DNA from 3 places in the Comamonas sp. Tr-654 genome. Region 3 is predicted to be linked to each of the others. Evidence: predicted binding sites of a transcription regulator. Region 3 holds the regulator's gene; each other region holds the start of a gene.
The links. The regulator sigma-54, encoded in region 3, starts transcription at its own class of promoters, with help from an activator protein. The targets are predictions, from matches to a motif close to TGGCANGNAANCTGCTTT.
Positions count from the first base shown of each region.

Region 1: F3J24_RS13550 (TorF family putative porin) is a predicted target of sigma-54. The motif match lies at 5,501-5,518, and genes of this name have one in related genera.
Region 2: glnA (type I glutamate--ammonia ligase) is a predicted target of sigma-54. The motif match lies at 4,428-4,445, and genes of this name have one in related genera.

Region 1 covers NZ_VWWQ01000004.1:42,606-52,732, reverse strand. The annotation lists gene F3J24_RS13575 (ProQ/FinO family protein) at 1-317, opposite strand, end outside; gene glcF (glycolate oxidase subunit GlcF) at 394-1,647, opposite strand; gene glcE (glycolate oxidase subunit GlcE) at 1,665-2,813, opposite strand; gene F3J24_RS13560 (ammonium transporter) at 2,947-4,299, opposite strand; gene glnK (P-II family nitrogen regulator) at 4,339-4,677, opposite strand; gene F3J24_RS13550 (TorF family putative porin) at 4,695-5,447, opposite strand; gene F3J24_RS13545 (sulfatase) at 5,821-7,149, opposite strand; gene F3J24_RS13540 (Bug family tripartite tricarboxylate transporter substrate binding protein) at 7,262-8,254, opposite strand; gene F3J24_RS13535 (tripartite tricarboxylate transporter substrate binding protein) at 8,383-9,354, opposite strand; gene F3J24_RS13530 (MarR family winged helix-turn-helix transcriptional regulator) at 9,447-9,995, shown strand; gene F3J24_RS13525 (YifB family Mg chelatase-like AAA ATPase) at 10,081-10,127, shown strand, end outside.
Region 2 covers NZ_VWWQ01000005.1:34,490-44,616, forward strand. The annotation lists gene ntrC (nitrogen regulation protein NR(I)) at 1-1,078, opposite strand, end outside; gene glnL (nitrogen regulation protein NR(II)) at 1,125-2,198, opposite strand; gene F3J24_RS15870 (hypothetical protein) at 2,271-2,783, opposite strand; gene glnA (type I glutamate--ammonia ligase) at 2,963-4,378, opposite strand; gene F3J24_RS15880 (EI24 domain-containing protein) at 4,699-5,577, opposite strand; gene F3J24_RS15885 (sterol desaturase family protein) at 5,592-6,572, opposite strand; gene F3J24_RS15890 (polysaccharide deacetylase family protein) at 6,594-7,421, opposite strand; gene F3J24_RS15895 (YncE family protein) at 7,492-8,673, opposite strand; gene F3J24_RS15900 (phosphoribosyltransferase) at 8,954-9,478, opposite strand; gene F3J24_RS15905 (adenylosuccinate synthase) at 9,519-10,127, opposite strand, start outside.
Region 3 covers NZ_VWWQ01000002.1:10,878-21,004, forward strand. The annotation lists gene F3J24_RS05685 (TonB-dependent siderophore receptor) at 1-632, opposite strand, end outside; gene F3J24_RS05690 (FecR domain-containing protein) at 806-1,780, opposite strand; gene F3J24_RS05695 (sigma-70 family RNA polymerase sigma factor) at 1,777-2,340, opposite strand; gene argS (arginine--tRNA ligase) at 2,518-4,227, shown strand; gene F3J24_RS05705 (SPOR domain-containing protein) at 4,325-5,029, shown strand; gene F3J24_RS05710 (thiol:disulfide interchange protein DsbA/DsbL) at 5,185-5,835, shown strand; gene lptA (lipopolysaccharide transport periplasmic protein LptA) at 5,966-6,622, shown strand; gene lptB (LPS export ABC transporter ATP-binding protein) at 6,619-7,401, shown strand; gene F3J24_RS05725 (RNA polymerase factor sigma-54) at 7,547-9,148, shown strand; gene F3J24_RS24910 (hypothetical protein) at 9,231-10,127, opposite strand, start outside.

The DNA.
Region 1 (10,127 bases), on a different contig from region 3:
CGGGTGTGCTGCTGCAGCGCGCTCTTGAGCGCGTCCTTGTCCAGCTCAGGGTGGGCGGCCAGCAGGTCTTCAAAAATGCCGCGCTTGAAGGGCAGCAACTGCTCGCCGAACAAGGCCGGGTGCCACTGCGCTAGCTGCTCCAGCAAGGGGTGTTGCGGACGTGCGGCCTGCGGGGCGGCTTTGGCTGCAGGAGCCGGGTTCTGGCGGCCACGGCCGCCTCGGCGCGAGCGTGAGCCGGGCTGCGAGTCCTGCACGCTGTGCTGCGATGCCGCTTGCGTGGCTTTCTGCTCTTGTGATTCAGACACGATTTCAGTCATGGCAAAGCCCGTGGGCCTGGGAAAACAAAACCCCCAATCATGCCAGCATTGCAAACTGCAGTGGCATGCGGGGGTGTCAGCCGGTGGCCAGCGCCTGATCCAGCAGCTCCACCCAGTGCATGACCGGGACCTCGGTGCCGTTTTGCAGATGGACGATACAGCCCATATTGGCCGAGAGAATCGCTGCGGGCTTTTCGGGCGCGAACGGCTCGTCCAGTGCTGCGATCTTGCGGTCGCGCAACTGGTGCGAGATTTCGGGCTGCAGCACCGAGTAGGTGCCGGCAGAGCCGCAGCACAGATGGGATTCGGTGCGTGCCACGCGCAGGTCAAACCCCAGCTCGCGCAGGCCCGCCTCCACGCCGCCACGCAGTTTCTGCCCATGCTGCAGCGTGCAGGGCGGGTGGTAGGCCACGGGGGCCCGGGGCGCGGTGATGCGGTCCTTGAGCTTGTCCACCAGCTCGGGCAGCATGTCGGGCAGCAGTTCGCTGAGGTCACGGGTCAAGGCGCTGATGCGCGCGGCCTTGTCGGCGTATTGCGGCTCCAGCCGCAGCAGATGGCCGTACTCCTTGACGGTGACACCACAGCCCGAGGCGTTCATCACGATCGCCTCGACCTCGCCGCGCTCCACCAGCGGCCACCATGCGTCGATATTGGCACGCATCTGGGCCTTGCCGCCGTCCTGGTCGTTGAGGTGGAATTTCACCGCGCCGCAGCAGCCGGCCTTGTCGGCAATCACGGTCTGTACGCCCACGGCGTCCAGCACGCGGGCCGTGGCGTAGTTGATGCGCGGCATCATGGCCGGCTGCACGCAGCCTGCCAGCAGCAGTACCTTGCGCGCATGTTCCCGCGCGGGCCAGGTTCCGGCATCCTGGGTTGCCGGTATTTTTTCGCCAAGGGTCTCGGGCAGCAGGCCTTTCACGGCGCGGCCCAGCTTCAGCGCGGGGGCGAACAGTGGGGAGTTCATGCTCTCCTTGAGCAGCCAGCGCTGCATCTTCTCGCCTGTGGGGCGCTCGACCTGCTCATCGACGATCTTGCGGCCAATATCGACCAGGTGGCCGTACTGCACGCCGCTGGGGCAGGTGGATTCGCAGTTTCGGCAAGTCAGGCAGCGGTCCAGGTGCAGCTGCGTGGCCCGCGTGGGTGTTTGCCCTTCCAGCACCTGCTTGATCAGATAGATGCGGCCGCGCGGGCCGTCCAGCTCGTCGCCCAGGGTCTGGTAGGTGGGGCAGGTGGCGGTGCAGAAGCCGCAATGCACGCATTTGCGCAAGATGGCTTCGGCTTCCTGGCCTTCTGGCGTGGCACGGTATTCGGGCGCGAGATTGGTTTGCATGGGTGCTGTCCTTGTTCTTACCAATGCGCCGAGAGACGGTTCACATTGAGAATGCCGGCGGGGTCGAACGCCTGCTTGAGGCGGGCATGCAGCTGTGCCGCTGTGCGGCCTGCCGGGCTGGCCTGTGCGTGCGTATCGAGATCGCTGTTGGCGCTTGTCTGGCTGCCTTCCTCGGCCCTGAAAAGCGAGGCGGAACCACCGGCTGCCTGCGCCAGCTGCTGCAAGGCTGCGGCGGCCGAACGCGGGGCCTGCACCCAGCGCTGTGCACCATGCCAGTCGATCAGGGGACCGATGGCATCGCCGGGCAATTGCAGCGGTGCTGCGGTCGCGGGAACGGACAGACGCCACAGACAATGATCGGCAGCGCGCTGCTGGAACCAGGGTAGGCTCAGATCGCGGCTGGCGCTCCAGTCGGCGGCAACGGCGTCGCTGTCCAGCCGTTCGCCACCCAGGCGCAGCGTGGCGGCCTGCACCGCCGCGCGGGCGCCGCGCAGGCGCAGATACAGCGTGCCCTTTCCGTCTTCTTCCAGCCAGTTGCTGGCATTGAGCGGCAGCGGCTGGCCGCCCCAGTGATTGAGCCAGTCCAGTGCCTGCGCCTGGCTGCAGGCGTCAAAGCGCAGCGTGGCTTCGGCCGGAGCCACGGGCAGGACCTTGAGGCTGACCTCGGTGATCAGGCCCAGCGTTCCCCAGCTGCCCGCCATCAGGCGCGAGACGTCATAGCCGGCCACATTCTTCATGACCTGGCCGCCGTAGCGCAGCCGCTCGCCCTGGCCGTTGATCATCTCCAGGCCCAGCACGAAATCGCGCACTGCGCCCACGCTGGCACGCGACGGGCCCGACAGGCCAGCGGCGACTATGCCGCCCACGGTGCTGCCGGCACCCAGGTGCGGCGGCTCGAAGGCCAGGCACTGGCCCTGGGCGGCCAGGATCGCTTCCAGCTCGGCCAGCGGCGTGCCGGCGCGTACGGTGACAACCAGCTCGCTGGGCTCGTAGCTGACGATGCCGCTGAGCGTGCGCGTGGACAGCGGCTCGCCCTGCAGGCGCAGGCCGTAGAAGTCCTTGCTGCCGCCGCCGCAGATGCGCAGCGGGGTCTTGTCACTGGCAGCGGCGCGAATGCGCTCGCTGAGCTGATTGATTTGGCTGGTGGCTGAATCCATGGCCTGCATGGTAGCCGGGGCGCCCCCGGAGCAGGAAGGGCCGATCTTTGATTTTTTTGAAAAGCAGGCGTGAATAAAAAAAGCCCCGCAGCTTGCACTGCGGGGCAACGTAATGAAACTGAACTTGCGAAGAGCCTGCCGCTTAGCGGGTGTAGGCCACCTCACCATGGGAAGTGATGTCCAGGCCTTGGCGTTCTGACTCTTCCGAGACACGCAGACCCACGGTCAGATCGGCAATCTTGTAGGCCACGTAGGAGACCACGCCGGACCAGACGATGGTCACCAGCACGCTCTCGACCTGCACCCACAGCTGATGGGCCATGTTGTAGCCCTCGGGCTCGATACCGCCCAGGCCCTTGGCGCAGAACACGCCGGTCAGGATGGCACCCAGGATACCGCCGACACCGTGGACGCCGAACACGTCGCAGACGTCGTCGACCTTGAGCAGGTGCTTGAGGCCGGAGACGCCCCAGAAGCACAGAGGGCCGGCGATGATGCCCATGACGATGGAGCCCATGGGGCCGACGAAGCCGGCGGCGGGCGTGATGGTCACCAGACCGGCCACGGCACCCGAGGCGGCGCCCAGCATGGAGGCCTTGCCGCGCAGCAGCGCTTCGGCCACGATCCAGGAGATGGCGGCAGCGCCGGTCGCCAGGATGGTGTTGATGAAGGCCAGGCCGGCAATGCCGTTGGCGGCACCGGCGGAGCCGGCGTTGAAGCCGAACCAGCCCACCCACAGCAGGGAAGCGCCCACCATGGTCAGCGTCAGGCTGTGCGGAGGCAGGGCTTCCTTGCCGAAGCCGATGCGCTTGCCCAGCATGTAGGCACCCGCCAGGCCGGCCACGGCGGCGTTGATGTGCACTACGGTACCGCCAGCGAAGTCCAGCGCGCCATCGGCACCCAGCAGACCGCCACCCCACACCATGTGGGCCATGGGGATGTAGCTGAAGGTGAACCACAGCACGGAGAACACGATCACGGCCGCGAACTTGATGCGCTCTGCGAACGCACCCACGATCAGCGCCACGGTGATGGCCGCGAAGGTGGACTGGAAGGCCACGAACACGTATTCGGGGATGGTCTTGAGCATGGACGACAGCGTGTCAGGCGTGATGCCCATGAGGAACAGCTTGTCGAAGCCCGCGAAGAACTTGCCTTCGCCGCCAAAGGCCAGCGAGTAGCCGTAGATGGCCCACAGCACGGTGATCAGCGAAAAGATCACGAAGACCTGCGCCAGCACGGACAACATGTTCTTGCTGCGCACCAGGCCGCCGTAGAACAGCGCCAGGCCGGGGATGACCATCAGGATCACCAGCATGGTCGAGGTCAGCATCCAGGCGGTATCGCCGGCGCTCAGGGTGGGAACGGCCTCGGCTGCGGCTTCGGCCACAGGGGCTGCGGCGGCGGCAGCGGTGGCTGCTTCCTGGGCAAAACCGGCAGCGCTTGCAGCCAGCAGGCCCAGTCCCAGGCCTGCACTCAATAATTTCTTGGTCATGGCAATCTTTCTCAAAACGGTTCCAGAGAGACTGAGCCTTTACAGGGCCGCGTCGCCGGTTTCTCCTGTACGGATACGGATCGACTGCTCCAGCGCCTGCACAAAGATCTTGCCGTCGCCGATCTTGCCGGTGCGGGCCGCGCCCTCGATGGCGTCGATGGCGGCGTCCACCAGATCGTCGGCAATCGCGGCCTCGATCTTCAGCTTGGGCAGAAAGTCCACCACGTACTCGGCACCGCGGTACAGCTCGGTGTGACCTTTCTGACGGCCGAAGCCCTTGACTTCGGTCACGGTGATGCCTTGGACACCGATTTGGGAAAGAGCTTCACGCACTTCGTCGAGCTTGAAGGGTTTGATGATGGCGATCACCATTTTCATGACGGGCTCCTGAAAAATTAGAAAGTCTTGGAGAGCGTCAGAATCAGACGCGCCTTGTTCACATCGCCGAAGTAGGCCTTCTTGTTGGCGCCGGTCACCGCTGCTGCTGCAGAGAAGCCGTCGCCCAGGTCATAGGCACCACCGACGCTGTAGTCCACATAGTTGGGAACGCCCAGGTCCTTGATGTCGCTGGAGAAATGGGTGTAACCAACTGATGCTTTCAGTGTCACCTTGGGCATCACTTCCTGGCTGTAGGAGAACTGCAGATAACCGGTGTTGCGACCCTTGAGACCCGAACCCGCCTTGGCGCCGGCCCAGCCGAAGTAGTCCTTGGACACCGTGTGCGAATACTTGGCCGTGAACGGGCCATAGGTGCCGGAGCCGTAGATCTCGGTGGTGTTGCCGTTGGCATTGCCCGAGTAGACATAGGTCAGCATGCCCACGTCCCAGTCCACATCGGCGGCCTTGAACTTGTAGCCGCCGTAGAAGTCGGTTTCCAGCGAGTTGCCGGGCAGCCAGTCCACGGAAGAGTTCCAGTTGCCCACGTAGAAGCCGCTGTCGCCGAACGTGTAGTCGAAGCCGCCTTGCAGCGCAGGCTTGATGGCCTTGGTTCGGCTGGCGTCCTGATCCTGCCCGCGGAACTTGTAGTTGGTGGTCAAGGCAACGTTGGCGGAGAGCTGGGCATGGGCCCACATGGGGGCGACAACGGCACAGGCCAGGGCGGCGGTCTTGGCGAAAGTCTTGAAACGGCTAGCAGCGGGACTGGGCATTCAGGGTTCCTCCGGTTTGAAAATTTCGTGGCAAAAATCTCGGATGAACTCTCAAAGCACAGACCGTGCCAGTCTCTGCGGCCGCCGCGGCGCGGTTCGCAGTCATCGGTCTAAAACAGGCAGCGGGCCATAGCTGCCGAGTACAAAAAGCTACGAATTTTCACAATCACTGAGCGCAACTTTCGCCACCTGACTGGCGGGCTGGATGGGTTGCACCAAGATGGTGCGTTTTTTCGATGCACCGCCATGGCCCGGCTTTTGCGCGGCTTTTTGCACCAAACAGGTGATTTGCAAGTAAGTGCATGCTCTTTGCTTGGGCGCGGGCGCAAAAAAGCCCATCGCCAGGGCGATGGGCTTGCAGGTCGCGTGCAGCTCAGAAGCTGGCCTGCGGCAGGTCTGCCTTGGTGAACACCAGCGAAACCTTGGCCTCTTCGGGAATCGGCGGCAAGTCTTGATTCCAGAGCTCCCAGGCGCTGCGCAGCTCGGCCAGCTTCCGGGGCTCACGATCACGCAGATTGGCGCGCTCGCGCGGGTCGTTGCCGATGTGGAACAGGTACTCGAAGCCCTCGATCTGCAGATATTTCCAGTCGCCGCGTATCAAGGCCTTTTGCTCGCGGTGCTTCATGCGCCAGGCCAGGTCGCGCTCGGGCATCCAGCTTTGATCCTGCATCAAGGGCAGCAGGCTGATGCCGTCCAGCGGATAGTCGGCATGTGCGGCTACGCCCGCTGCAGCCAGGAAGGTGGCCGACCAGTCCATAGTCAGGCTGGGCGTGTCGCAGACGGCGCCGGCCGTCATGCGCGCCGGCCAGCGTGCCAGCAAAGGCACGCGGATGCCGCCTTCGAGCAGATCCATCTTCTGGCCCACGAAAGGCCAGGTATTGGAGAAGCGCTCGCCGCCGTTGTCGCTGGTGAAGACGATGAGCGTGTTCTCGCTCATGCCTTTTTCCTCCAGTGCATCCAGCAGCCAGCCTATGCCTTCGTCCATGTGATGGATCATGCGCTGATAGGTGTCGATGGAGCCGCCGTCGATATGCTTGCCCATGCCTTGCAGGCGTTCGGACTCGGCGCGGTCCTCGCGCGTCAGCCAGGGCCAGTGCGGCGCGCTGTAGTGCAGCGAGAGATAGAAAGGCTGCTCGGCCGTCTGGCGCTTGACGAAGTCCACGGCGCGGCGGCTCAGCAGATCGGTCAGGTAGCCGTCTTCGGTGTGCGGCTCCTCGTTGCGCCAGAAGTCGGGGCGCCCGCGTGGATCGCAGTGGGCGAAGTAGTCGGCGCCGCCGGCGTGAAAGCCGTAGAACTCCTCGTAGCCCGACAGGCGCGGGCCGAAATGCGGCGGGTAGCCCAGATGCCATTTGCCGACCAGGGCCGTGGCGTAGCCGGCATCGCGCAGCTGCGAGGCCACCGTGGGGTGATCGGGCGGCAGGCCCAGCACTTTGTCGCCGTGCACGCTGGCGATGGGTTCTTCGGCCGCACCGCGCAGGCGGTACTGCCAGCGGCCCGTGGCCAGCGCAAATCGCGTGGGCGAGCACACCGAGGAGTTGGAGTAGCCGCGCGTGAAGCGCAGGCCCTGGGCGGCCATGGCGTCCAGGCGCGGCGAGACGTCGGTGGCGTTGTTGTGTGCATCGCGCGCACCGGTGCAGCCCAGGTCGGCATAGCCGAGGTCATCGGCCAGGATGAAGATCAGATTGGGGCGGGAGTCGGTCATGGGAGAGCGGGAACGTTCAAAAAAAGGAGCTTCTATCGCTTGTTATGAAAGGATTCTGAATAGCTTTGATGCTGAAAATGTTTGGTAACAAGCGATAGGCGCTCCTCAAATATCAGGGCTTGAAGCCCGAGCGCTGCACCACCGGCGCCCATTGCGCGCGGTAGGCCTTGAGCATTTTTTCCGTGTCCTGCGCGCTGCTGACCACAGGTACCAGGTTGGAGGCGGCGAACTTGTGCTGCGTATCGGCTTCCTTCATCACCTCCTGCACCAGCTGGGACAGGCGCTGCACCGTGGCCGGCGCCATGCTTTGCGGCGCGAACAAGGTGTTCCAGCCCGTGCCGACCAGGTTCACGCCCAGCTCCTTGAGCGTGGGAATGTTGGGCGCCATGGTGCTGCGACGCTCGCCCGAGGTGGCCAGCACGCGCAGCTTGCCCGCTTCGTGCTGGGCAATCTGGGTGTCGAAGGTGTCCACGGCGATGGGGATCTGCCCACCCATCAGGTCGGTGAGCAGCGGGCCCGAGCCCTTGTAGCCCACGACCTCGACCGGCACCTTGGCGGTCTCGCCCAGCATCAGCGCGAAAAAGTGCGGCAGGCTGCCCGTGGCCGGCACGCCGAAATTGGCCTGCTGCGGATTGGCCTTGAGCCAGGCCAGCAGGTGCGGCAGCTCCTTCACAGGCACGGCGCTGGCGACGGCCAGGCCGAATTCGTAGCGGTTCACCTCGCTGATGGGACGGAAGTCCTTTTCCGGGTCGTAGCCCGAGTCCGGGAACACCAGCGGCGCCACCACCATCACGGCGGGATTGGCCAGCAGCACGGCGGGCTGGGAGGCGGGCGCGTTCTTCACGTACTGGGCCGACAGACGGCCGCCGGCGCCGGGCTTGTTTTCCACGATCACCGGGCTGCCCAGCCGGGCCTGCAGCCGGTCGGCCACGATGCGCGCCACGCGGTCGGTGGCGCCGCCGGGCGGATAGCCGACCACCATGCGCAGCGGTGTCTTGTTGGGAAACAGGGCATGGGTCTCCTGGGCCTGCAGCGCGCCGCTGCCCAGCAATCCTGCGCTCAGGCCGAGCCCCGCCGCGAGCTTGCCGAAGATTCTTCTTTGCATCGTCATGTCTCTCCTGGTCTGTGATCCGCGCCGCGGGCTCACGCCATTGCTGATTGGAAAGTGGGCAGTGTAAGTGCGTGCCGGCACAAGCCTGACAGCTCGGACGGGCTGCGTCCGGGCCCGCGGCCTCAATCGGGCTTCAGATTGATCTTGCGGGCCAGCGCTTCCCATTTTTCGGAGATCTCGCGCACCCTGGCCTGGGCCTGCTCGGGGCTGCTGCCCACCATTTCGATATCCACGGACTTGACCCGCTCCTGCTGCTGCGGCGAGCGGATGGCGGCATCCATGGCGGCGAGAAAGCGCTTCTGGATCTCGGCAGGAACGCCCTTGGGGGCGGCCAGCAGCAGCCAGTAGGTGCCGTCGAAGTCGGGGTAGCCGGACTCGGCAATCGTTGGCAATGCCGGCAGCAGGGGCGAGCGGGTGCGCCCCGTGGTGGCCAGGGCGGTGACCCGGCCGCTCTGGATCTGGGGCAGCACCGTGGGGGCGGCCAGGAAGCCGCAGTCCACCTGACCGCCCATCAGATCCTGCATGGCCGGCGCCGGCCCCTTGTAGGGCACATGCACCATCTTCACGCCGGTGCTGGACAGCAGGGACTCCATGACCAGATGGCCGGGCGAGCCAGCGCCGCCCGTGGCATAGGTCAGCTCGCGTGCCTTGGCGGCCTCCAGCATGTCCTTGACGGACTTGAAGCCGAGGCCGGGGTTGCAGATCAGGGTCTGCGAGAACCTGGCAGCGGCATTGAGCACCACGATGGCATCGCTGGAGTAGCCGATGTTCTTGTAGATATGCTTGTTGACGGTGAGCACCGGGTCCATGGCCCACAGCCAGGTGTAGCCGTCGGCCGGGGCGCGGGCGACTTCGGCCGCCCCGATATTGCCATTGGCCCCGGCCCGGTTTTCCACGATCACGGCCTGCCCGAGTGCCTTCTGCACGGCAGCCGCGAGCGGGCGCACGGCGATGTCGGAGGGGCCGGCGGGCGGGGAGGGAACGATGATGCGTATGGGCTTGGCGGGCCAGGTGTCGGCCGCATGGGCTGCCGTGAGCAGCGCGGCGGCCGCCAGCCCGGCCAGAGTGCGGCGGGCGGTACGGGTGCAAGGCATGGTGTCTCCTGTCGTTTTCTTTGGAGCCACTGTAAGCAGTGACTCGATAATGGATCTAATCCATCATTCCTAGAGAAAACCCACAAACACCCATGACCAAGGTGCAGCGCCACCCCTGGCGGCAGCCGTCCGAGCTGGACGATCTGTTCCTCTACCATCTGGCCCGCCTGATGAGCTCGGCCGGGACCATGGTGGTACGCCTGTGCGAGGGCGGCTTCGGCATCACCCGGCGCGAGTGGCGCATGATCGGCCTGCTGGCCACCAAGGGCGCCATGCAGCCGTCCCGGCTCGCGGAGCTGGCACAGCTCGATCGCACGCGCACCTCGCGCACCATCTCCACGCTGATTGCCAAGGGGCTGCTGCACAAGCAGGGCATGGCCGGCGACGGGCGCCAGGCCATGGTGCAGCTGACGGCCGCCGGGCTGGCGCTGCATGTGCAGCTGTTTCCGCAGATTCAGGCAATCAACCAGGAGTTGCTGAGCGACTGCAGCGATGCCGAGCTGCAGGTGCTGTCGCAGGTGTTCGAGCGCGTGCGCAATCGGGCGGCCCGCATGCAGGAGCAGGGCAGCTTTCCCAAGGCCGAGCGCCGCCGTGGCCGGGCCGCCGGCAGGCAGCCCGCCCATGATGACGCCGCCGGCTGACGGCCTGCGCACACCCCTATTGCCTGTTTGAGCCGCTGGCGCATACGCTAGGCCCTACAGTCCGGCTTGAAGGGGAGGGGGCGTGATGGGTCTGGCTCTGGTTCAAAGTCGTGCCTTGCTGGGCTTGCAGGC
Region 2 (10,127 bases), on a different contig from region 3:
TGCCGGGGAAGTTGAAGGCCTGCAGGCGGCTCATGGCGGCCGTGCTCATGCGCTTGGGCTCCACACCCAGCTGGCGTGCGCTCTGCTGCAGAAAATGCTGGGTCAGCATGGGCACGTCCTCCTTGCGCTCGCGCAGCGCGGGCAGGCGCAGACGAATCACATTCAGACGGTGGAACAAGTCCTCGCGGAAAGCGCCATCCTTGACGCGCAGCTCCAGGTCCTGGTGGGTCGCGGCAATCACGCGGACATGGGCCTTGACGGCCTGGTGTCCGCCCACCCTGTAGAAGTGGCCGTCGGAGAGCACGCGCAGCAGACGCGTCTGCAGCTCGAACGGCATGTCGCCGATTTCATCGAGAAACAGCGTGCCGCCCTCGGCCTGCTCGAAACGCCCCCGGCGCTGGGTCTGCGCGCCGGTAAAGGCGCCGCGCTCGTGACCGAACAACTCGGACTCCAGCAGGTCTTTCGGAATGGCCGCGGTATTGATGGCCACGAACGGTCCGCCGGCCACCGGAGAATGCTTGTGCAGCGCCCGAGCCACCAGTTCCTTGCCGGCACCGGACTCTCCGGTGATCAGCACCGTGACATGGCTCTGGCTGAGTCGGCCGATGGCACGGAACACGTCCTGCATGGCCGGGGCCTGACCCAGCATTTCCGCCTGCACCGGTGCCTGGATATCGGCCACCTCCTCGCGCTGACTCTCCTCCACAGCGCGCCGGATCAGCTCCACCGCCTTGGGTACGTCAAAGGGCTTGGGCAAATACTCGAAGGCTCCGCGCTGGAAGGCCGAGACCGCGCTGTCCAGATCCGAATAGGCGGTCATGATGATCATCGGCAGGCCGGGCTGCTGCGCCCTGACCTGCTCCAGCAGCTCAAGGCCCGAGCCGCCGGGCATGCGGATGTCGCTGACCAGCACCTGAGGAGCCTGACGCTCGGGATCGCTGTTGTCCACATCAGCCAGGGCCTTGAGCACATCGCGCGGCTGGGTAAAGCTGCGAATGGGCCAGCCTTCGCGCCCCAGTGCCTTTTCAAGCACAAAGCGGATGGAAGGGTCGTCGTCCACAATCCAGATTGGCTTCATTCGTGCAACATCCTTCCCTTCTTCTGCATATTGATAATGTCAGGCTTTATGGCAGCGGAATCAGGATCCGGAAATCCGTCCTCCCCGGCTGGCTCTCGCATTCGATCAAGCCATGGTGACGCTGTACAAAGGTCTGAGCCAGCGTCAGCCCCAGGCCGGATCCGCCATCTCGGCCCGAGACCAAAGGATAGAAAATTCGCTCCTTGATGGCATCCGGCACGCCTGACCCGTTGTCGATTACATGCAATTCCAGTGCCAATCTGTAGCGCTCACGCCCCAAAGTGACCTGCCGGGCCACACGCGTCTTCAGGATGATCTCGGCATCGCCTTCTGCAATGCGCCGCCCCAGCGCCTGGGCCGCGTTCTGAACGATATTGAGCAGGGCCTGGATCAGCTGCGCGCTGTCGCCTCTGAATTCCGGAATGGAGATGTCATAGTCACGCGTGATCCTGAGTCCCTGGGGATGTTCGACCAGTACCAGTGAACGCACGCGCTCGCAGACCTCATGGATGTTGACGTCGCCGACCTCGTGGGGGTGACGATGCGGGGCCAGCAGCCTGTCCACCAGTGCCTGCAGGCGATCGGCCTCATGAATGATGACCGTGGTGTACTCCAGCAGCTCGGGCATGACCAGATCCATCTGCAGCAGCTGGGCTGCACCGCGAATGCCGCCCAGCGGATTCTTGATCTCGTGGGCCAGATTGCGAATCAGCTCCTTGTTTGCCTGGGCCTGTTCGCGGATGCGCTCCTCGCGATCCTGGCGGGCCTGCTGTTCCAGCGGCCACATCTCCACCATGACATGGCCGGCCTTCTCGGCCAGCGAGACGGCAGCATGAATCGGCAGCGGCTCCTGCCCCAGGCGCAGCAGGCTGGCCTCGAAGCGCAGCGCCGCAAAGTCGTTGGAACGGGCTCCGCTGAGCGCCTTGTCCAGCAGGGCCGGCTCGGCAAAGCAGGTGGCGAAGTCACTGCCGACCATGATGCGGCGCGACTGGCCCAGGGCATTTTCCAGCGCCGCGTTGACGAAGCGCACCATGCCGTACTCGTCAAGCACGGCAATCAAGGTGCAGAGCCAGTCCAGCGACTGGTAGCCATGACCGTTGGCCTGATCCGGATCAGGCATGGAGATATCGGGAATCGGGGCTGCAGTGGAACTCATGCGATTGACCAAAAATGACCAGCCCCAGGGGGCGGATTAGTTGACCGCAGGCAGCCGGTCCAGCTCTCGCTTGATGCCTGCGATATCACTTTCCTGGCGGGTGATATCGGCCTTGAGCTTGGCCACCCGCTCCGGGTAGCCCTGAGGATTGCGCAGCTCCAGCGCGGTACGCACGGGATTGCCATCGTTGTACTCCGCCTTGAGCTCGGCCAGTCTGGCCTGGGCCTTGTTCAGCTCGCCTTGCAAGATCGCGCGGGCATCGGAGTCGCGAGCCTTCTGCGCGGCATTGTCGGCGCGGGCAGGGGCCGCCTGGCTCGATGCAGAGCTGCCTGCCGGCTTGGGATTGGCCGGCGCCGCACCGGCATTGCCGCCCGAGGGACGGGTGCCGTGAATCACCGTCACGCCACTGCCATCAACCGGCTTGCACCCCTTGGCCTTGGCCTGCGAAACATTGTTGGTGTACTCATTGCCGCAGCGGTAGATCACATCCTGGGCAGAAACCAGCCCGGATGCAAGACACAGCAACGACAACACATAAAACTTCTTCATTCGGTCCTCTCAGGCAGACGGCGGCCGCAAGTCCGCAATACCCTGAGTATCGCTCCAAGCCTGCAGCTTTTATTGACTACTTGACCGCCACCAACCCGTTTGGTTCCTTTGCTGCCATGTCCGGCGCAGCGCCCGTGCAATAAAAAAGGCGGCTTGCGCCGCCTTTGAGAACCTCTGCTTTACAGCGAGAAGTACATATCGTATTCGACAGGGTGCACCGACTGGCGATAGCGAGTCACTTCGGTCATCTTCAGCTCGATGTAGGCATCCAGCATGCTGTCGGAGAACACACCGCCCTTGGTCAGGAACGCACGGTCTGCATCCAGGGCTTCCAGAGCCTGGTCCAGGCTGTGGCAGACGGTAGGCACCAGCTTGTCTTCCTCGGGAGGCAGATGGTACAGATCCTTGGTCGCGGCTTCGCCGGGATGGATCTTGTTTTCCACGCCGTCCAGACCGGCCATCAGCAGCGCTGCAAAACCCAGGTAGGGGTTCATCAGAGGATCGGGGAAGCGGGCTTCCACGCGACGTGCCTTGGGGTTGCTGACGTAAGGAATACGGATGGAAGCGGAGCGGTTCTTGGCCGAGTAAGCCAGCTTCACGGGCGCTTCGAAGCCGGGAACCAGACGCTTGTAGCTGTTGGTGCCAGGGTTGGTGATGGCGTTCAGGGCACGAGCGTGCTTGATGATGCCGCCGATGTAGTACAGGGCGAAGTCGGACAGACCGGCATAGCCGTCGCCAGCGAACAGGTTCTTACCATCCTTCCACACGGACTGGTGCACGTGCATGCCGGAGCCGTTATCGCCAGCATAGGGCTTGGGCATGAAGGTTGCCGTCTTGCCGTAAGTGTTGGCCACGTTCCAGATGATGTACTTCTGCAGCTGTGTCCAGTCGGCACGCTCGACCAGGGTCGAGAAGCGTGTGCCGATTTCGTTCTGACCGGCGCCGGCCACTTCGTGGTGGAACACTTCGACGGGAATGCCGACGGCTTCCAGCAGCAGCGACATCTCTGCGCGCATGTCCTGGGTGCTGTCAACGGGAGGCACGGGGAAGTAGCCACCCTTGACGCGAGGACGGTGACCGCGGTTGCCGCTCTCGAACTTGGTGCCGGTGTTCCAGGGAGCCTCGTATTCCTCGATTTCGAAGAAGGGGTTGTGAGGCTCGGTGCCCCAGCGCACGCCGTCGAAGATGAAGAATTCGGGTTCGGGACCGAAGTAGGCGGTATCGCCCAGGCCGGAAGCCTTCAGATAGGCTTCGGCGCGCTTGGCGATGGAGCGGGGATCGCGGTCATAGGCCTTGCCGTCACCGGGTTCGATCACGTCGCACTGCAGAATCAGTGTGGTTTCTTCGAAGAAGGGATCGATGTTGGCAGTGTTTGGATCGGGAACCAGCTGCATGTCCGAGGCTTCGATACCTTTCCAGCCGGCAACGGAAGAACCGTCGAAAGCATGGCCCGAGGCGAACTTGTCCTCGTCGAAGTGCGACACGGGCACGGTCACGTGCTGTTCCTTGCCGCGGGTATCGGTAAAGCGCAGGTCCACGAACTTGACCTCGTTATCCTGCACCATCTGCATCACGTCTGCAACGGTCTTCGCCATTAGATCTCTCCTGCCAACTTTGGCTGATCAAATAAAGAATGAATAGTATCTAGCAGTTTGCGTGCCAACTCTGCTTCAGCACCTCATCCCAGCATCCGTGCACTGAAATCGGGCTCTTGCAGCAAGCTCCTGGCCACAAGACACAAGCACTTAGCAGAGCCGCATCTGCAAATTGCACCAAACCGACGCGCATTGTCTCACTGCCGGCACGCATTTCTCAAATGCACCATCTTGGTGAAAATAAACGCACCAATACGGTGCATTTTGTGAACAGGATTGTTTTTGGTGCATGGGCACGATTCGCCCGGCGGCAAGTGCTCTCAGCGAGCAACCGAAGCGGCATCATCTGCACCAGGCGCGAACGGCACCTGGGGATCGGCAGTACTCGGCATGGTCTGCGCCCTCATCTGTTCCAGCGCCGCCAGACAGAAGTGAGCGAACCACAGCGCAGAAAAGGCAAATACCAGCGCATAGATCCAGATGGCAATAGGCACCAGAATCCAGAAAGCAGCCAGAAACAGCAGCCCGGAAATCCAGACCACACCGGGCGCAGCGCCCAGATAGCCGCAGATTACCCCCATGAGAATGAGCGACATGCGGTGACGGGCAAACAGTGCCCGGCGCTCATCTTTGCTGGCATGCTCGGACAAGGCATCAAACGCCATGACCCGGTAAGTGAGCCAACCCCAGATCAAGGGCGCGACCACCAGCATCAGCGGCGGAAACACCCATAGCGGCAGGGTGACGAAAAGGGCCAGCAGCGCAATCAGCGTGGAGCCGCCCGACCAGAGCAGGCTGGCGACGGTGGAGCCGCCATGCTTTTTCTCCAGCCCGGCAAAGCGCTTCTCGGCCACCAGTTGCGTCAGCACGGGCGCCATGAACAGGCCCACCAGCAGCAAAACCAGCACCACGAGAACCGGCATGGCCCCCAGCACCACAAACATGGACGCCACCACCTCCGAGGCATAGCCCACGCCACGCTCCTGCAGCCACAGCCACAGGGAGTGCAGCCAGCCCACCCCATCCAGCAGGCTTTGCACCTTGAGGACCGCATCGGCCCAGAAGAAGTAGCCCAGAAGCCAGGCCATCAAGGCCATGGCCAGCAGCGGCAAGAGTGACCAGACAATGACCCGCTTATGCAGGCAATACGCCAAGGCACGCCAAAAAGAGTCGAGTAGCAAGCTCATGCTGGCAAGCATACTCAAGGATTGGCTTATGCGCGACCCATCAGTCGTAGGACAGCCAGCCACTGTTGCGCCCAGAAGCCGCGGCCATAGTCGCGCAGCTGCCCTTTCGCATTGGCCTGCACCTGATCGCGAATGCCCGTGGGGTCATAGCGCAGATCGAAATTGGCCGTGCCGAACAGCATGTCCCACCAGGGCAGGAGCACGCCAAAGTTGTTGCCGTGGACCTTTTTGTTGCGCACCGGCGCCATCGGCTCGTGACCGATACCAATGGCGTGATGGCGGCGATGAAAGCGCGGGCTGATCCACAGGCGCTCCCCCAGCTGGCCAAACCAGATGCGCACATTGGCGTGCTGAAAGCTCTCGCTGAGCTGTGTCAGAGCCACGATGGCCACGAACTGCCCGGGAGCCACGCCGATCAGCTGCGCCACCAGCACGATGATGGCGTCATGGATCACGTCGTCGAGCAGGTGATTGCGGTTGTCGCTCCACACTGTCATCTGGCGCTGTGAGTGGTGCACGGCGTGCAGCTTCCACCACCAGGTAAAGCCGTGCTGGCCGCGATGAATCCAGTACTCGACCAGATCGAAGACGACCAAATACATCAGCAGGCTGACCCAGGCATTGTCCGTCACGCCCGGCCAGATGTCGTCAAGGTGAAAGCCAGGCAAGCCCCAGACATGGAGCTGACCCATGAGCGAATTCCACAGCGGCTCTGTCGTGAAGAACAAGGCCAGCCGGAAAAGTCCCAGCCGATGAATCAGCGTATAGAGGATGTCCACACGAATCGCCTGACGGTCGACCACGGGCTCGGCCGGCCTCCAGCGCTGCAGCGGCACGATCACTGCGACCATGACGGCAATCTGCAGCAAGCCCACCAGCAGCCAGCCCGTGGCGGTATAGCCATCCTCCAGCAGATTCGCCATGCCGAAATGAAACAGAAAAGGCTGCACCACGCCTTCAAACAAGCGTTGCTGCGCCTCTCCAAACATCTGTACCAACCAATCCACGACTCACTCCTCTTGCAGCACTCAGCGCTGCTGCGCGATCCAGCCCTGATACACCGGGTGCTCGGCCAGCGTACGGAAGCAAAAACCCCTGTCCAGCAAACCCAGAATCAAGGGCTCCAGCACCGCCGGAGCCCATGGGTCCTGACGCGACCAGATCCCGAGGTGCGCCAGCAAGATATCGCCGCTGCCTATGTTTTTGAGTGCCTGGGCCAGCAAGCGTTCATTCGGATATTTGTCGCTGGGTAGCTCGTCACCCAGAAAGCCTGCGGGCGCCCAGCCCACATGCTGAAAGCCGCCCTGCCGGGCCGCAGCAATCAACGCTGGCGATGTCTTGCCACCCGGTGCACGATAGAGCGGCAAGGTCTTGCGGCCCGTGATCTGGGTCAGCCGCTGGGCGGAGCGTGCAATCTCCTGCCGATACTCATCAGCGGACACCACATAGGTCTGACCAGCCTTGGGACCGGCCGAAGGCCTGACCCTGAAATGCGTGACCTGCCCGCTGGCCTTGTCGCGAATATCGGCCAGCCAGTACATATGGTCAAAGGTATGGGACGCGAGCTGGTGCCCTTCGTCGGCACGCGCCTTCCACCACGGCGCCCAGAAGTCGCCCAGACTGCTGCCCCCCTCTTTCGTGGCCTCATTGGCCGCAAAGAAGGTGACGGGAACCTTGTGCTTTTGCAGCACCTGGGCGACCCACTGGGCTATGCCCATGTGCCCAGTATCAAAAGTCAGGTAAACCGCCTTGGAGCATGTACCTGAAGATATCTTTTTTGAAGCTTCGGCAGCGAAGGCAGGAACGGCAAACAAGCCGCCGGCCAGCGAGCCGAGCATGAAACAACGTCTTTGCATCCACCCTCCTTGAGGTGGTCAACACGAAACCGGGCGTCCCGGCCACTCCGATGCGACCGGAACAAGCGCTTCAACGCGCAGCGTGGGACAGCGTCCAGACCCCGTGGGGCGACTTGCCCACATTGACCTGATTGACCACCTTCTTCTCTACCGTGTCGATCACCGACAGCTTGCGTGCCCAGCGCGAGGCCACAAAGATATAGCGACCGTCGGCCGAAACATCCATGCAGTCCGGGCCGCCCGGTGCCGGGTAGTTGGCTACGACCTGGCTGCTGACCATATCGATCTTGCTGATGGTATTGGCCACGCGGTTGCTCACGTACAGGTGGCGATCGTCGCCGGCAGCGCGGAAGGCGTGTGCACCGGCAGCCGTCTTGATCTGGCCCAGGCTGCGGGGCTCGGCGCCGGTGATGTCGAACACCTCGACGCCATCGCCGCCGGTCAGGCCGACAAACAGCTTCTTGCCGTCAGGGCTGCCGTAGACGTCCGCAGGCATGGGGCCGGTGGGCACGCGAGCCTTGATGGTCTGGGTGACGATATCGATGGCCACCAGGGCATCGCTGTCCTGCATGGTGGAGTACAGCGTCTTGCTCTGCGCGTCGATGAACAGATGGCTGGGCGTCTTGCCGGTGGAGACACGCTTGACCAGGGTCGGCGTCTGCGTGGCCGCGTCCCAGCGGTAAAAATCGATGTGGTTGAGGCGGTTGGCTGCCGTGACGAACCACTTCATGTCCGGCGAAAAGCGCAGATGGTACGGGTCCACGATGTCGCGGATCACGCGCTGCACGGCACCCGTGCGCGGATCCACCAGGGTCAGTGAATCGCCCAGTGCATTGGCCACCACCAGCGACCTCTCGTCCGGCGTCAGGTACAGGTGATGAGGCTCCTTGCCCGTGGGAATGCGCGACTGCTCCTTCCAACTGACCGGATCAATCACGCTAATGGATGCATCCAGGGAGTTCAGCACAAAGATGGGCGTGGGGCCTTGCACGGCACGCGCTGCCTGTGCCGGCTTGACGGCAGCAGGCAACGCAGGCGCAGCGCTGGTTGCAGGCGGCGCTGCGGGCGCGGCTGTTGGAGCGACCGCAGCAGCGACAGCGGCCGCCGGTGCGGCTGCCTTGGCAGACTTGAAACCGGGCAATGCCGAAGCCCCCAACCATGCCGCGGCGCCCACGCCCACGACCAATGCCACAGCAGCGCCAGTGCGCCCAATAGAAAGACGTCCCACAACCACCACCTTCTCAGAATCCATGCAGTGTAGCTGCGCCAATGCAGCCGCTGCCAGCACAAGCCTTCTGGTTTACAAAGCTTGTTGAAATGCCACGCGAACCTTGCCTGACCGGCGCAGGCCGCATCATGACAAGAATTCAAAACAGGAGCAGTTAGCGCGTGATTTTCTTACGATACAGCTCTAAATAAGCCTGAAATCGTTGGAATAAAGGCGCATGACGCTCATCTATTGATGAACATCACTGCTCTATAAAAAAAGGAGCCCCAAGCGGGGCTCCTTTGCCAACATTGGTGCAGGGTCCTCAGACCTTCCACTTCTCCGCCAGCTTTTCGGGATTCAGCGTGTCATAGCCTTCGAAAGGCTGGTGAATCCAGGGATTAGTGCCCAGGAAGTCCACCGAGTAGTCGGGCTCGAAGGTCGACACGCCCTTGGTCCAGATCACGGCGCTGCGCAGCTCCGTAATGGGCGCGTAGTTGGTCTTGAGCATGGCGATCACGGCCTTGAGCGTGGCTCCCGAGTCCGCCAGATCGTCCACCAGCAGCACGCGGCCGGAAATATCGCCCTTGGGCGTGGCGATGAAACGACCGATGTCCAGATGGCCCTGCACCGTGCCGGCTTCGGCGCGGTAGGAGCTGGTGGACATGATGGCCAGGGGCTTGTCGAAAATGCGGCTCAGGATGTCGCCGGGACGCAGACCACCGCGTGCCAGGCACAGGATGGTGTCGAATTCCCAGCCAGACTGGTGGATCTTGATGGCGAGCTTTTCGATGAGACCGTGGTACTCGTCGTAGCTCACATACAGGTGCTTACCGTCTTCTGTCAGCATGGGCACAGTTCCTTTGAAAGTTCAGTAAAACCCAGCCCGATCAGGCGGCGCTGTACGGGTTGTGCATCAGGATGGTGTGATCGCGGTCGGGGCTGGTGGACACCATGGCGATGGGCACACCGGTCACTTCGGCGATACGGTCCAGATAGCGGCGGGCATTCACGGGCAGCTTGTCATACTCGGTCACACCCACGGTGGAGTCGGTCCAGCCGGGAATGGATTCGTAGATCGGCTTGCAGCGCTCGATATCGTCCGCACCCAGAGGCAGCAGGTCGATCGTCTCGCCGTCCAGCTCGTAGCCCACGCACAGTTGCAGCTCTTCGATGCCGTCGAGCACGTCCAGCTTGGTGATGCACAGGCCGGACAGACCATTGATCTGGGCCGAACGCTTGAGCAGCGCAGCATCAAACCAGCCGCAGCGACGCGAACGGCCGGTAGTCACGCCCTTCTCGGCGCCCACAGTGGACATGACCCAGCCGGGAGTGCCTTCCTTTTCCCATTCCAGCTCGGTAGGGAAAGGACCGCCGCCCACACGGGTGCAGTAGGCCTTGGTGATGCCCAGGATGTAGTGCAGCAGACCAGGGCCCACGCCCGCGCCTGCGGCGGCATTGCCAGCCACGCAGTTGGACGATGTGACATAGGGGTAGGT
Region 3 (10,127 bases):
GCGATGTCGAAGCCGCGCGAGTAGATGTATTTGCCGCCCTGCGGGCTTTGCAGCAAGGTGATGCCCGTGGTGCTGGCCAGGGCGTCGTAGACCGAGGTGGCGTTCTGCTCGTCCATGAGCTGGCGCGTGACCACGCTGATGGACTGCGGAATGTCCTTCATGGCCTGTTCGCCCTTGCCTATGGTGACGGCGCGGCTGGTGTAGGAGCCCGTCTGTTCCGTGGTGGCATGGCGTTCTGCCTGCGCGGTCACGCGCACTTCTGCCAGGGTCGCGCCACTGCCTTGCTGTGGCTCGGCGGCGGATGCCGGTCTGCCGGCTGGCGCTGCACGCAGACTCCAGTTGCCGCTGGCGGTGTGCACCAGCTCCAGCCCGCTGCCGGCCAGGGCGGCGCGCGCGGCCTGCTCCGCGGTGTAGCTGCCGTGCAGGGCAGGGGCCGTGTGGCCGCGCACCAGCTCGGCATCCAGGCTGAGTTGCTGGCCGTTATCGGCTGCGATGCGTGCCAGGGTGCTGCCCAGGGGCTGGGCCGGCATATCGTAGTGGCGTTGTGCGGTCGGGGATGGGGTCTGGGCCTGGGCACTCATGGCGCAGGCCAGGGCCAGGGCGCTCAGGTGCAGGGAACGGTGGTGCAGCATGCATTGCTTTCGACAAGAGAAACAGGGTGCTCGATCAGGAGCTGTCCATGGCTTGTCGAGCCGCGGAGAAAAAGTGTTCAATTTTTTGCAAGCGGTAACGAGGCAACCGCTGTCTCGAAGGTTTGCTGCCGTTTGAGCGGCTTCACCATCGGGCGATGCGGTTCAGGCTGGCACTACTCGATCATCACCAGTGCACCACCGGAGTAGCTGCGCAGCCGGATGGGCAGGGTCTCGGCGAGTGCCGCCAGGGCGCGGTCGGTGTCCTCCAGTGAATAGGTGCCGTAGACCTGAAGCGCGGCTGCATGCGCCGAGACCCGAATCCATCCGCGACGATAGGCGCGCAGTGCCTGCACGACCTCGCCCAGCGGCAGGTCATGTGCTTCCAGCATGCCCTGCTGCCAGGCCGCCATACTGTTGGGCGCGCTGGCATCGGCCCAGATGCCCTGGGTGTCGAAGCGGGCGCTATGCCCTTCGGCTAGCACTTGCTGCTCACCGCCTGCGGTCGTGATGAGCACGCTGTGCTCCAGCATGCCGACGCTGCTGAACTGCGGATTCAGGCGCACGCTGAAACGCGTGCCTAGGGCGCGTATCTGTCCATGCATGGTTTGCACCACAAAAGCGGGTCCGCCCGGTGCCTGAGGCGCAGCCAGGGCCACCAGCGCCCCCTGGCGCAGAATGACGCGGCGCTGGCCTGCGTCGAATGCCAGATCGGCGGCCGAGCGTGCATCCAGTATCACCGTGCTGCCATCGGGCAGGGTGAATTCACGGCGCTGTCCGGTGTCGGTGCGCAGGCTGGCGCTCCATTGGGCAAGCGGGGTTTGGCGGTCCAGCAGCCAGCCGCAGCCGGCCGTTATGCCGCCCAGGGCAAGGGCACCGCGCAGGATCTTGCGCCGCCGACGCGTGCCGGCCTCGGCGCGGGCCAGGGTCTGACCCAGCAGCTGGCCCATGTGCTCGGTGCCCGAGCTGCGCAAGGGCTGCAGCAGATTCTGCAGCGGTGCTTGCAGCTGCTGCCAGGCCGCCCTGTGGGCGGGGGCGGCTTCCAGCCACTGTTCAAAGCCCCGGTGTTGCTCCTGGCTCATCTGGCCCGAATGCAGGCAGACCAGCCACTCGATGGCGGCCTCGGTGGCCGGATTGAGCGACGGGTTCATACCTGGCCTGCCCTGGCCGGTGCCAGACCGGCCTGCTGATGAAGCTGGGCGATCGCGATGCGGCGAAATGCTTCGGTCATATGGCGGCGCACGGTGCTGTGCGAGATGTCCAGCTGCTCGGCAATGGCGTGATAAGTCAGGCCATCGAGCTGGCTCAGCAAAAAGGTCTGGCGGGCCTTGAGGCTCAGGCCGTCGAGCGCATGGGCAATCGTGTCCAGCGTCTCCAGTAGCAGCGCCCGCTCCTCGGGTGAGGGGGCCAGCTCCGGAGGGCTCTCGCTCAAGGCCTGCAGATAGGCCTGCTCCAGCTCACGCCGCCGCCACAGCGTGAACAGCAGGCGCTTGGCGATCGTGGTCAGAAATGCGCGCGGTTCATCGATGGGCACCGGGTTGGGCGCTGCGACCACGCGCAAGAAGGTCTCGGAAGCCACATCCTGTGCCTCTGCCGTATTGCGCAGCCTGGCCTTCAGTCTTGACAGCAACCAGGCGTGATGGCCGGTAAACAGCTGTTGCGCCTGCTGCATGGGGTCGAGAGAGGGGCGGGGCGTGGGCATGGGCCGCATTCTAGTTTTAAATGAGAATGATTGCCATTTGATTGACCACTTGGTGTTGCTGGCAGGGCATGGGCAGACAGGAGATGCGGATCTGGGCTCGGTGCTCAGGCGCGTGAACCGGCCCTGGAACAAGGGTGTGGCGCCAGCGATTCGGCAGGACTTGAATCCGGCACGTAAAATCCCGCGATGCTCTCCGTCAAACAGGAATTGCTCGCAGCCCTGGCTGCTGAGCTCGAAACACTCTCGCCCGGCGCCGGCGCACGCGCTGCGTTTGAAAACCCCAAAGTGGCAGCCCATGGCGACTTCGCCTGCACGGCGGCCATGCAGCTGGCCAAGCCTCTGAAGGCCAACCCCCGGGCCCTGGGCGAGCAGCTCAAGACCGCACTGGAGGCTACTGCCGCCTTCCAGCAATGGGTGGATGCGATTGAAATTGCAGGCCCGGGATTTCTCAATATCCGCCTCAAGCCTGCTGCCAAGCAGGAGGTGGTGCGCGAGGTGCTGGCGCAGGCCGGGAAGTTCGGCTACCAGGCTGATCGCGGCGAGAACATCCTCGTCGAGTTCGTTTCCGCCAACCCCACCGGCCCTCTGCATGTGGGCCATGGCCGCCAGGCAGCGATCGGCGATGCGATCAGCAATCTGTATTCCACCCAGGGCTGGAAAGTTCACCGCGAGTTCTATTACAACGACGCGGGCGTGCAGATCGACACCCTGACCAAGAGCACCCAGCTGCGTGCCAAGGGTTTCAAGCCCGGTGACGAATGCTGGCCCACCGACAGTGACAACCCGCTGGCCAAGAATTTCTACAACGGCGACTACATTGCCGACATCGCCAAGGCCTTCCTGAACAAGGAAACCATCAAGGCTGATGACCGCGAGTTCACTGCCAATGGCGATGTCGAGGATTACGACAATATTCGCCAGTTCGCCGTGGCCTACCTGCGCAACGAACAGGACAAGGACCTGCAGGCGTTCAACCTGAAGTTCGACGAGTACTACCTGGAGTCCAGCCTCTATGAAAACGGTCATGTCGAGGCAACGGTCAACCGCCTGATCGCCAACGGCAAGACCTATGAGCAGGACGGCGCGCTGTGGCTCAGGTCCACCGACTACGGCGACGACAAAGACCGCGTGATGCGCAAGACCGACGGCGGCTACACCTACTTTGTCCCCGATGTGGCCTATCACATCCAGAAGTTCAAGCGCGGCTTCACCAAGGTGGTGAACATTCAGGGCACGGACCACCATGGCACTATCGCCCGCGTGCGCGCCGGCCTGCAGGCTGCCGATGTGGGCATCCCTGAGGGCTACCCCGACTACGTGCTGCACACCATGGTGCGCGTGGTGCGCAACGGCGAAGAGGTCAAGATCAGCAAGCGCGCCGGCTCGTACGTCACGCTGCGCGATCTGATCGAGTGGACCAGCAAGGACGCCGTGCGTTTCTTCCTGCTCTCGCGCAAGCCCGACACCGAGTACACCTTCGACGTGGATCTGGCCGTGGCCCAGAACAACGACAACCCCGTGTACTACGTGCAGTACGCCCATGCGCGTATCCAGTCCGTTCTGCGTGCCTGGCAGGAAGCCGGCGGTGCCGGCCTGGCGGCACTCAAGGATGTGGATCTGTCCGCGCTGGAAGGCCCGCAGGCCCAGGCCCTGATGCTGCTGCTGGCCAAGTACCCCGAAATGCTGACCGCTGCTGCCGAAGGCAACGCGCCGCACGACGTGACCTTCTACCTGCGCGATCTGGCCTCCAGCTATCACAGCTACTACGATGCCGAGCGCATTCTGGTGGACGACGAAAAGGTCAAGCTTGCACGTCTGGCCCTGGTCGCCGCCACGGCCCAGGTATTGCACAATGGTCTGGCTGTGCTGGGCGTGAGCGCGCCCGAGCGCATGTAATCCCGGTTTTCTGCCTATCGCTCCCTGCGGGTTGTAACGCGCGGGGCGATGGATCTGAGAACGGAACAATCGAAGCAGAAAGCGTTAAGCGACTGATATGAAGAACCAGCAACGCGGTGGAACCATCCTGGGGCTTATCTTTGGCATGGTCATCGGTCTGGCTGCGGCACTGGCCGTGGCCATCTATGTGACCAAGGTACCGGTGCCCTTCCTCAACAAGGGTGGCAACAACACTCAGCGCGATGCGGCTGAGGCCGAGCGCAACAAGAACTGGGACCCCAACGCACCGTTGCAAAGCCGCCAGCCCGCACCGGCGCCGGTGACACCGCCCGTCCCGCCCAGCGATGTGACGGTGACACCGCCCACGCCTGCTGTGCAGCCCACCGCAACCGGCGGAGTCACCACCCCGCCGGCACCCGCCACGCCGGACAAGACGGCCAAGCCCGGATCGGGCGATCCGCTGGGTGATCTGGTCAAGGAGCGCTCTGCGGCCGCCGACAAGGCCGAAAAGGCGCGCGCCGACAAGGAAAAGGCTGCGGCCCAGGCGGCATCGTCCTCGGACTCTGCATTCAACTACTTCGTGCAGGCCGGCGCTTTCCGCGGCCAGAGCGAAGCGGAAGCGCAGCGTGCCAAGCTGGCCATGCTGGGCTGGGAGTCGCGTATCAGCGAGCGTGAGCAAAACGGAATCACCGTTTTCCGTGTGCGCGTGGGACCGTTCAGCAAGCGTGACGACGCCGAGCAGCTCAAGGGCAAGCTCGACGGCGCGGGCGTGGACTCGACCCTGGTGCGCGCGGCGCGATAATCGGCCTTGCGAGGCGTTGTGCAGCCTCTCTCTGTGGTGCCCTCAGGCTGCGGCCCGAGGCGTCCCAGGCAGAGGGTGCGAGATTTAGGACTTTGCTGAACTTTTTGGGGCCGCTGGGCTCTGATACTGCAGACCTGATACAGGAGTTTGTTTAGATGAAACGTCGCGAATTCTCTCTGGCTGCCTCGGCAGCTGCCGCCGGTGCCCTGACTCTGGGCACCTCCTCCAGCTGGGCCCAGGGCGCCGCGCCCAAGGAAGGCAAGGACTACATCAAGCTGGGCAAGCCCGCCAGCGTGAGCGCGCCGGCCGGCAAGGTCGAGGTGATCGAGTTCTTCTGGTACAGCTGCCCGCATTGCAATGCCTTCGAGCCCCAGTTCGAAGCCTGGGCCAAGACCCAGCCCGCCGATGTGGTGGTGCGTCAGGTGCCCGTGGCCTTCAATGCCTCTTTCGTGCCCCAGCAAAAGCTGTACTACGCACTGGAAGGCATGAACCTGCTGCCCCAGCTGAACGCCAAGGTGTTCCGTACCATTCACGTGGACCGCAACCCGCTCAAGAACGACGACGCCATCTTTGACTGGATCGGCAAGCAGGGCGTGGATCTGGCCAAGTTCAAGGAAGTCTACAACTCCTTCACCGTGGCCAACCAGGTGCGCAAGGCCACCCAGCTGCAAAACGAGTATGACGTGGAAGGCGTGCCCGCCATGGGTGTGGCCGGCCGCTATTACACGGACGGCACCAAGGCTGGCAATATGGACAATGTGCTGCGCGTGGTCAATGCACTGATCGCCTCCAGCCGCAAGGCCTGACGCCAGGTTTCAGACGCCAACGACGTTTGATGCCCCGCAAGCCCGCCGTAGCGCGGGCTTTTTTGTGGGTGGTTTTTACGCAAGTTGCAAAAAGGGAATGACTACAATGGATGCAAGAAACGTGCCTTCCATGAAAAAAACACTCCTACCTCTCGCGCTGGCCTGCGCCCTGGCAGCAGCGACCGGCATTGCCCATGCCGAAAAGGCCGACAGCGCCAAGCCCATGAATATCGAGGCGGATGCGCTGCGTCACGACGAGCTGCAGCAGACCAGCGTCTTCACCGGCAATGTGGTGATGACCAAGGGTTCCATCGTGCTGCGCGGCGCCCAGCTTGATGTGCGTCAGGATGCCGAGGGCTATCAGTACGGGGTGATCAAGGCCGAGCCCGGCAAGCGCGCCTTCTTCCGCCAGAAGCGCGACACCGTGGCCGGTCAGCCCGAAGAGTTCATCGAAGGCGAAGGCGAAGTCATCGAATACGACGGCAAGGCCGATATCGTCAAGTTCATCCGCCGTGGCGAGATGCGCCGCTACCGTGGCGGCCAGCTCAGCGACCAGGTCACGGGCTCCATCATCGTCTACAACAACATCACCGACGTCTATACCGTCGATGGCCAGAAGACCAGCGGCGGCCTGCCTAGCTCCTCCGTGGGCCAGGGCGGTCGCGTGCGCGCCATCATGGCGCCCAAGGACGGTACGCCGGGCGCACAGCCCAAGCCCGCCACTCCTGCCACCCAATTGCGCCCGAGCATGACGCTGGGCGGCGAGAAAGCCGACGAGAAGAAATGAGTGAGCCGACCTTCTCCAGCAGCCGCAGCGGCGAGTCCGACAGCCGCCTGGAGGCCAAGCATCTGGCCAAGTCCTATGGCAGCCGCAAGGTGGTCAAGGATGTGTCGCTGTCCGTGCAAAAAGGCGAGGTGGTCGGTCTGCTCGGCCCCAACGGTGCGGGCAAGACCACATCGTTCTACATGATCGTGGGCCTGGTGCGTAGCGACGGCGGCGAGATCTTCATCGACGGCCAGCCGGTGGGCGGCATGCCGATTCACCAGCGCTCGCGCCTGGGCCTGTCCTATCTGCCCCAGGAAGCCTCCATCTTCCGCAAGCTCAGCGTGGAAGACAATGTGCGCGCCGTGCTGGAGCTGCAAAAGGACGAGCAAGGCAAGGCGCTGACGCAGGGCGAGATCGAAAAGCGCCTCACGGGCTTGCTGCAGGAGCTGCGCGTCGAGCATCTGCGCCAGTCGCCGGCGCTGGCGCTGTCCGGCGGTGAACGTCGGCGCGTGGAAATCGCGCGTGCCCTGGCCACGCAGCCGCGCTTCATCCTGCTTGACGAGCCGTTTGCCGGTATCGATCCGATTGCGGTGATCGAGATCCAGCGCATCATCGGCTTTCTCAAGGAGCGCGGCATCGGTGTGCTGATTACCGACCATAACGTGCGCGAGACGCTGGGCATCTGCGACCACGCCTTCATCATCAGCGACGGCCATGTGCTGGCCGAAGGCACGCCCGAGGAGATCGTGGAGAACGCCGATGTGCGCCGCGTCTATCTGGGCGAACATTTCAGAATGTGATGACCCCCACGCTCCCTCACTTTGTGTGGTCGCCGCCTGCAGAAGGGGCCCTGACCGGCTGCGCCGCGGTCTGCCTTGGGGCAGCCCTGCGGCAAACCCACTGCACTGTGCGCGTTTGCAATGATTGTCTGGGAGCCGCGCCTCGATGAAGCCAGGTCTCTCGCTACGCGTTTCGCAGCATTTATCGCTGACGCCGCAGCTGCAGCAATCCATCCAGCTGCTGCAACTCTCCACTCTGGAGCTGGCGCAGGAAGTCGAGCAGATGCTGGTCGACAACCCCTTTCTGGAGCGTGCGGGCGATGAGGCCGAAACTGCGGGAGATGCTCCTGTAGATGTAGCTGCTAGCGCCAATGAATACAGCACTTCAGATGGTATTCATGCTGAAAAAGAAGCATCGCAAGCGCAATTAGCTACTGAAACCGTAGCGGAAACACCGAGCCCTGAAACTCCAGAAACGCTGAACTGGGAGGCCGACGGCATGGACGGCCAGGACGGGGAGTGGGGCGGCGAATCCAGCAGCGAGTGGGAGACGCCCTCGGCCAGCAGCTCCACGCGCAACCGCGATGGCGATGATGAAACCGATGCCATCGATCTGGCGCGCGAGCACCAGAGCCTGACCGACTTTCTCCATCGCCAGGCCTTAAGCCTGCATCTGGGTGCGGCAGACACGGCGGCGCTGCGCTTTCTCATCGAGTCGCTCAGCGACGACGGTTATCTCGAGGATTCCCTGCAGGAGCTGGCGCAGAGCCTGGCCGGCGACGATCTGGAGGAGCGCGAGGAGCTGGAGCAGCACTTTGCCATTGCGCTGAAGCTGCTGCAAAGCCTGGAGCCGGTGGGCGTGGGCGCGCGTGATCTGGCCGAGTGCCTGCAACTGCAGCTGCGCGATCTGATCCGCACGGCCGAGGACGAGGGTACGACCGAGGCGCATATGAGCCGGCTGCTGCTGGCACAGGCCATCTGTTCCCAGCCCATGGACTTGCTGGCGCGGCGCGATCTGCGCAAGCTCACCAGCCTGTGCGGCGCGCGCGAGGAACAGCTGCGCGAGGCCATGGCCCTGATCGCCAGGCTGGAGCCGCGTCCGGGTCGGCGCTTTGTCGACGTGGAGCGCCATATCGTGGTGCCCGATGTCATCGTGCGTCCGGTGCGGGCCGGCTCGGGCCGGTCGGACTTTTCCGTGCAGCTCAACCCCGAGGTCATGCCGCGTCTACGCGTGCACGACATCTATGCCGGCGTGCTGCGTCGCCACAAGAACAGCGACGGTCATGCGGCGCTGCAGCAGCAGCTGCAGGAGGCGCGCTGGTTCATCAAGAACATCCAGCAGCGCTTCGACACCATCTTGCGTGTTTCCGAAGCCATCGTGGAGCGGCAGAAGAACTTCTTTGTGCATGGCGAGCTGGCCATGCGCCCGCTGGTGCTGCGCGATATCGCAGACACGCTGGGCCTGCACGAGTCCACTATCAGCCGCGTGACCACGGCCAAGTACATGGCCACGCCCCAGGGTACTTTCGAGCTCAAGTATTTCTTCGGTTCGGGCCTGGGCACGGAAACCGGTGGCAGTGCCTCCAGCACGGCCGTGCGTGCGCTGATCAAGCAGTTTGTCGATGCCGAAGATGCGAGAAAGCCGCTGTCGGACGCCAAGCTGGCCGACATGCTCAAGGAGCAGGGCATTGAGTGTGCGCGCCGTACTGTCGCCAAATACCGCGAGCAGCTCAAGATACCGACGACCACGCTGCGCAAGGCGCTGTAGCGAATCGCCGCGCGGCTCGGAGCGAAAAAAGGCAAGCGGCCTGATGAAGACCGCTTGCCTTGGGCTGGATGAGCGTCGTCGCTTATGGGGCCAGCGTTGCGGAGTACTTGCCGTTCTGGGCGTTCTTGCTCACCACGACATTGAACATGGCATAGACCGGGTTGTCGCCTGTGGCCGCGCCCAGGGTGACAGACTTGGTGCCCAGCACGCCGTCATCCCAGGATGCAACCTGTACCGTGGCGACTCTGCCGGCGGCTCTGGCGTAGTTGGCGATGGCGACCCGATAGGTGCCTTCCTGCAGTCTTGCTGAATCGCAGGATGCATAGTAGTGCTCAGGTCCGTAGGCGACGGTGTTGTCCACATCGAGATAGCCGCTGGCGCCGCGCATGTAGCGGTAGTAGACATGCGAGCCTCCGGGCTCATAGGTGTGCAGATCGACGTCACCGCTGCCGTCCCAGGTCAGCGTGGTGGTGAAAAAGCCGGATGTCGCTCGCGCCGGCGGGGCCACGAGTGTGGACAGTGCAGTCGTGATGTGGCTCTTCACGCGGTTGGAGATCTCCAGGCCGGGGTTGATGTAAATCTCGAGCAGACCGTGGCCGAGCAGGTCTTTTCCACCATTGATACCGGCAGGACGCTGCTGATAGGCGGGAATGCTGTCCGTGATGTCGGCCACGGTGCCTACGGCGCGCAGACCATTGATGACCAGATCCTTGTCAGCGAGAGTGTGCTCGCCGTTGAGCGTGGGTGAGGCCGGCGCAATATGCACTACCTTCACCGAGCCTACGGCGGCCTTGGGCGCAGCATAGGCATAGGCTGCGTTCGCGAACAGATTGCCCTGGGAGTGGGCGACCAAGAGAATCTTCTTGCCTTCGAGAATCCAGTTGTCGATGCGTGATTGATGCTCCATATAGTTGGCAAGCGTCGGCGGATTGCCCAGCATGGCCGTGAGATAGCGAATGGTTGCCGCGTTGCGCCAGTC